3 regions of the Enterobacter sp. KBR-315C3_2022 genome follow, and region 3 is predicted to be linked to each of the others. Evidence: predicted binding sites of a transcription regulator. Region 3 holds the regulator's gene; each other region holds the start of a gene.
What was found. Region 3 encodes CRP, which controls carbon source genes, mostly activating them, when cyclic AMP is high. Its sites were predicted from a motif close to ATGTGANNNNNNTCACAT; they were not measured.

Region 1 (2,200 bases), on a different contig from region 3:
GGCGAAAAGGTATCCAAAGCGGGAACTCCCGCCACGCATTCAGGAGAAACGAATGAAAATTGCACTGATGATGGAAAACAGCCAGGCAGCCAAAAATGCGATCGTCCTTAACGAGCTCAGGACCGTCGCGGATGAAAAAGGCTTCCCGGTTTATAACGTGGGCATGAGCGACGAGAACGATCATCATCTGACCTATATTCATCTGGGCATTATGGCGAGCATTCTGCTCAACGCAAAGGCCGTAGATTTTGTCGTAACGGGATGCGGCACCGGGCAGGGGGCGCTGATGTCCCTGAATATCCACCCCGGCGTCATCTGCGGCTACTGCATCGATCCGGCCGATGCGTTCCTGTTTGCCCAGATCAACAACGGCAATGCGCTGTCGCTGCCGTTCGCCAAAGGGTTCGGCTGGGGCGCGGAGCTGAACGTGCGCTTTATCTTTGAAAAGGCGTTCACCGGCCGCAACGGCGAAGGCTACCCGCCGGAGCGTAAAGAACCGCAGGTGCGCAACGCCGGTATTCTGAACCAGGTTAAAGCGGCTGTGGTGAAAGAGAACTACCTGGACACCCTGCGCGCTATCGATCCCGAGCTGGTGAAGACCGCAGTATCCGGCCCGCGCTTGCAGCAGTGCTTCTTTGAAAACTGCCAGGACAAAGAGATTGAAGCGTTCGTTCGCGGCATTGTCGGTTAAATAACCTCCGCCGGGCGGCGCTGCGCCGTTCGGCATATACCCCCTCGTAGTCACTCCACTCCGCCGTAACCTATCCATAAGTGTGATGTGTATCACAAAAAGATTGATTTTTGTGATGATGGTCATATTATAAGCGCAAAGACAATAACACCTGCACACCACGTTACCGGAGTACCATCATGAAACTGCGCAAAATCCTGAAAAGCATGTGGGCGAACTACTGCAAAACCTTTAAGGATGTCCCACCGGGCGCCATGTTCTGATGAAAAAACCTGCTTCGGCAGGTTTTTTTGTGCCTGCGCCCGGCGCAGGGGAGATGTTAGGGCGCGCGTTTTGCTACTATGACGGCCTTTAAATAAGGAGAATCCCCATGTCGCAAAACCTGAGCGCCGATCAGGAGCTGGTATCTGACGTCGTCGCCTGCCAGCTGGTCATCAAGCAAATCCTCGACGTCCTCGACGTTATCGCCCCGGTCGAAGTGCGTGAAAAGATGTCCACGCAGCTGAAAAACATTGATTTCGCCAGCCATCCCGCGGCGGCCGATCCGGTTACGCTCCGCGCGATCCAGAAGGCCATCGCGCTGATCGAGCTGCGCTTCACGCCGCAGGGTGAATCCCACTAGGCCAGCGGTGAAGGGCGACCGCGCCGTCGCCCTTCGGCAGCATCAGAAGAAGGTCTGCACCAGCAGGTAGCTCGCCGCGCAGGCGCAGCTCACGCCAATCAGCCCCGGCAGGATAAAGCTGTGGTTGATGATGAACTTGCCGATGCGGGTCGTGCCGGAGCGATCGAAGCCAATGCAGGCCAGATCGCTCGGGTAGGTTGGCAGCACGAAGTACCCGTAGGACGCCGGGAAGAAGGCGATCAGCATCTTTGGATCGATTCCCAGCATCAGCCCCATCGGCGCGACGGCCGTCAGCGCCGCCGCCTGGCTGTTCACCAGCTTCGAGACCAGAAACAGCACGATGGCGTAGGTCCAGGGATGGCTTTTCACCACCCCTTCCAGCGCCATTTTCAGCTCGTCCAGGTGCGCCTGGAAAAACGTATCGCTCATCCACGCCACGCCAAAGACCGAGAAAATTGCCACCATTCCGGCCTTAAACACCGCGCCATTGGAGATGGCTGACGCGTTGACCTTGCAGGCGATCAGCATGACCGCACCGGCAATCAGCATCATCATCTGGATGACAAGGTTCATCGACAGGGCGGTCATTTTGCCCTTCACCTCGAAGGCCGGGCGCAGGTCGGGCAGGGCGCCCAGCAGGACAACCACCGCGATCCCGGCGAAGAAAATCCACGTTGACCAGTACGCCTGCTTTGGGAACCGCTGATTCATCAGGGTTTCCGTGCTGCCGTAGATAAACTCCCGCTGCTTCGGATCGTTCAGCTTTTGCTGGAACTCGGCGTCGTCCGCCAGGTCTTTACCGCGGCGCAGGCTCCACAGCGCCGCGATCGCCACGCCAAACAGCGAGGCCGGTACCGACACGGCCAGAATTTCCAGAATCCCCCAGC
Region 2 (2,200 bases), on a different contig from region 3:
CGCGAGATTTGCCTGTATCATTCCGAGTCGGGCGCGGAGGCGGTCGACGAGCCGCTGATGGCCGAGGTGGGCGAGAATGCGTAAGGGGCAAATCCGCCGCGTCAATCTCTCCCTTCACCTGACGCCGGACCAGTCGCGCGCGGATCTGCGCGCGATGCAGCAGCTGCAGGCGTGGCACCAGTCGATGAGTCAGTCCGACAGCGTCGACGATACGAATATGGAAATTCGCGCGTTTCACCGCAACGTCTATCTCGCGGGGCTTCAGCTGCACCTGCTGGACCCGACGCTGTGTCGGCACGTGGCGGAATCGCTCGGGCGTGAAAACCTGACGCTGGCGGCGCTGCTGGCGGAGGTTCAGCCGCAGCCGCAGAGCGATGCCGCGCCGGAGCCGCTGGCGGAGCTGCAGAAGATCCGCGAAGAGATTGCCGCGCTCAGGCCGCTGATGGAACAGCAAAAGCTCGCCCTTCAGCAGCTGCGCGTGGCGGCGAAAACCGCCAGCCCGCCTGCACCGGAGCGCGGAAGCGGCCAGGAGGAGGTGGCGCTCAGCGACGTGGACGCGCCGACGCAGAAAATGCAGAAGGTCCGGCAGAAGGGTATTTTTTGACGCACTTCCCCTTTGCTGCGCAAGGGGAAAGGCCGATCAGGTAATGACCACCGGCCAGTCCGGCGGGGTATGGCTCATGGCTTCCACCATCACCACTTTCATATTTTCCCAGATAGCGGCGATATCCAGCAGGGTAATGCCCAGCAGGCCCGTCGCGAACCAGCAGGCGGCCCCGAGCCCCAGCAGGGTGCTGATCACCGCCAGACCCGCATAGTCAGATTTACGAAATTGAATATTCAGCGTGCTGGCTAAAAACATCAAAACCGCACTCAACAACGGCCAGCGCAGAAGAACCATGCTGGTGGTAATGGTTGCCATAAACCCATCCTCGACAGAGCAGATGCACTACAATGAAACAATGTTTTTCGTTACATGATAAGTGTGAACTATATCACGATTGCTCTTTTATTCGCCAGTGTCAGGGGGTGAAAAATGGCCGGTTTACCCTCGGGAAAGGGCGGCGAAGCTCGGTAGAAGAATATATCTTCGCAGGCGAAGTATCCCTCTTTGCCACGCCCACCGTTAGCGCGTTATCGCCCAAAGGGAGAAGGGGGGAGGTAAAGCGCAGCGGATTATTAATAAATTAACGCGGAAAATATGCGCAATCAAACGCGCGAATTAGCGGGGGCCGCTTGTACTTTTTTCAGGCGGCGAGAGGCGGGCGATAAAGAAAATTTCAACGGCAGATTATCTTTAAATCAACGGGCGGGCTGGATATTTATTTTCCTTAATTGAAACTGAATGAATACTTTTAGTTTAGCTTACGGAAAAATATTATCGGCATAACAAAAAATCAGATTTTTAATACGAAAAGTCAGTTGCTAACTTCGCATGATTCATGCAACGTAATCACCTGTTTATCGAAGCACCCGGCCTTCATTACTACAGGCATACAACTTGCAGGGATATAGAGCGTAAAATGAATCGTAGCGCACGGCGCAAGGTGCTCGGGGGATTAGGGATTATCATGGTAGTTATGCTACCCGTGATGCTTGCGCTATGGTTTGCCCAGCTGCGCGCCGTATCGGAAACCAGCGCGGCGTTACGCACATTTGCCGACCTGGCTTTAGACAAAACTGAACTGGTTATACAAGAAGTTGATTTAGCGCGGGATGATGCGGAAAAATATCAGGGGCAGCTGTGCACCCCCGCGCACCGTCAATATATGCTAAACGTTGTTCGTGGCCGCCTGTTCATCGCTGATTTAATTTACGCCGAAGGTCAGAATTTTCTTTGCTCTACTGTTTTTACCCCTGAACATCCCTACGCGATCCCCACCGCCAATTACACGCGTAAGCCCGACGTTGCTATCTATTATTATCGCGATACGCCCTTTTTCAACGGCTATAAAATGACGTATATGCAGCGCGGGAATTATGTTGTGGTGGTTAATCCACTTTCCTACAGCGAAGTGATGTCTTCGGATAATTCCCTGTCGTGGGGAGTCTACGACACGGTGACAAATGCCTTCTTCTCCGTCAGTTCAAAGGCCAACGTTCCCTTATTAAATTCGATGATTCGGGATAAGGAAGCGTCATTTCAAATAGATGACCGTTTTTACACGGTGGTTAAATCGGATAAACGTCCTATTGCCGC
Region 3 (2,200 bases):
GAGCATGTGCAGCTGCTGGTAGCACTGGCTGATGAGATCCACCACCTTCTGCTGGCGGGTCAGCAGCGGCGGCAGGGATTTTTCCGGGTCGGTATGCTGCGTGAGCAGGGTGTATTTGGCTTCGCAGTAGTCGGCCAGCTGCACGTAGAGCAGGCTCAGGGATTCGCGCAGCGGCTGTTCCCGCCACAGCCAGAACCAAAACCAGTTGAACACGCCGTACCACAGCGTGCCGAGGGCGTAGATCAGCAGCGGCTCCCACACCGGCATATTGCCCGCAAGGCTCAGGGTGAAGATGGCGGCGATCAGCGAGGCGGGCAGCAGGCGCGCGTGCAGGGAACTGATTTCCGCGGTGACGCCGAGCGTCATCGCCAGCACGGTTAAAATCAGCGGCAGCGGAATATCGCGCGCCAGCAGCAGCTGAACGGCGAGGCTACAGCCAGCAAACAGGCAGCCGCCAATTATAAGTCGTTTGAAAAAGCGCTTGTGCGGCGTGTCCAGCCCGGCAATGTTGCAGCAGGCGGGCACCAGGGAAAACAGCAGCCCCTGCTGGAGATGTCCAAGAATGAGGCCAACGGCCACGGGCAGGCACAACACCAGCGTTTGTCGCAGTGCGTAGTTAACTTCCGGGTGATAGATCAGCCTGCGCCACATGGGGAATAGAGACAAAAACGGCGTGACACCCTGCGGTGGCACGCCGTTTGACCGGAATTAACGGGTTCCGTAAACCACAATGGTTTTACCGTGCGCAGAGATCAGGTTCTGATCTTCCAGCATTTTCAGGATGCGGCCCACCGTTTCGCGGGAGCAACCGACGATCTGACCAATCTCCTGACGGGTAATTTTAATTTGCATGCCGTCAGGGTGGGTCATCGCGTCCGGCTGTTTCGCCAGGTTCAGCAGGGTCTGCGCGATACGGCCGGTAACGTCCAGGAAGGCGAGGTTACCCACTTTCTCCGACGTAACCTGCAGACGGCGCGCCATCTGGGAAGAAAGACGCATCAGGATGTCCGGGTTAACCTGGATCAGCTGACGGAACTTCTTGTAAGAAATTTCAGCCACTTCACATGCTGTCTTTGCACGAACCCAGGCGCTACGTTCCTGGCCTTCTTCAAACAGGCCCAGTTCACCGATGAAATCGCCCTGGTTCAGATAAGAAAGGATCATCTCTTTCCCTTCTTCATCTTTGATCAGCACTGCCACCGAGCCTTTAACGATGTAATACAACGTTTCCGCTTTTTCACCCTGGTGAATCAGCGTGCTCTTCGATGGGTACTTATGAATGTGGCAATGAGACAAGAACCATTCGAGAGTTGGGTCTGTTTGCGGTTTGCCAAGCACCATGCGCTGTTATCCTCTGTTATAAGCTGTCTCCAGAGCCATACGTTGCATCCTGACTCTGGGTTTGCAATCGAATTCTTACCCATACCTGGGAAGTCGGCCGTCTAATGTGTCGCAGCCAGTAAAGTTTGATGTCCTCTGCATACATGTGTAACGTCAATGTATTACTGTAGCATCCCGAGTGTTTTAGCATAGCTTTTGCCGCGTGTCTCCTGGTGTCTCGCTTCAGCATGATGCAGGTCGCCTTCCGTTGCGAGAAATGTAACGCACGCGTAATCTGTCACCAAAAATGCAACGTTGGAGTTAATCATTATGCAAGCGCGTGTGAAATGGGTTGAAGGGTTAACCTTCCTGGGCGAGTCCGCTTCCGGCCACCAGATTTTGATGGACGGCAACTCCGGCGATAAAGCGCCAAGCCCGATGGAGATGGTGCTGATGGCGGCAGGCGGATGCAGCGCGATTGACGTGGTGTCTATCCTGCAGAAAGGCCGTCAGGACGTGACCAACTGCGAGGTTAAGCTGACGTCGGAGCGTCGTGAAGAGGCGCCGCGGCTGTTCACGCACATCAACCTGCACTTTATCGTCACCGGTAAAGAGCTAAAAGATGCGGCGGTATCGCGGGCAGTAGACCTTTCTGCGGAGAAATACTGTTCAGTGGCGCTCATGCTGGAGAAAGCGGTGAATATTACCCATTCGTATGAAGTGATCGCGGCGTGATTTTTTGGCGGGTGGCGCTTCGCTGACCCGCCCTACAAAAGCACGACCGTAGGCTCGGTAAGCGCAGCGCCACCGGGCAACAACTACGCGATCTGCTTCCCTTCCATCAGCCGCTGTACCAGCGGCGTCATGATTAACTCCATCG

Region 1: the regulator CRP is predicted to act here: its motif matches at 772-789, upstream of azuC (stress response protein AzuC).
Region 2: the regulator CRP is predicted to act here: its motif matches at 984-1,001, upstream of AB8804_RS13215 (YjcB family protein).

The regions. Positions count from the first base shown of each region.
Region 1 covers NZ_JBGKEB010000001.1:149,987-152,186, forward strand. The annotation lists gene AB8804_RS00805 (RpiB/LacA/LacB family sugar-phosphate isomerase) at 53-691, shown strand; gene azuC (stress response protein AzuC) at 871-954, shown strand; gene AB8804_RS00815 (DUF2766 family protein) at 1,062-1,313, shown strand; gene AB8804_RS00820 (anaerobic C4-dicarboxylate transporter) at 1,356-2,200, opposite strand, start outside.
Region 2 covers NZ_JBGKEB010000011.1:36,174-38,373, reverse strand. The annotation lists gene parM (plasmid segregation protein ParM domain-containing protein) at 1-84, shown strand, start outside; gene AB8804_RS13220 (hypothetical protein) at 77-604, shown strand; gene AB8804_RS13215 (YjcB family protein) at 641-922, opposite strand; gene AB8804_RS13210 (EAL domain-containing protein) at 1,524-2,200, shown strand, end outside.
Region 3 covers NZ_JBGKEB010000020.1:47,449-49,648, forward strand. The annotation lists gene AB8804_RS18350 (YccS/YhfK family putative transporter) at 1-651, opposite strand, end outside; gene crp (cAMP-activated global transcriptional regulator CRP) at 709-1,341, opposite strand; gene AB8804_RS18360 (OsmC family protein) at 1,651-2,055, shown strand; gene AB8804_RS18365 (phosphoribulokinase) at 2,139-2,200, opposite strand, start outside.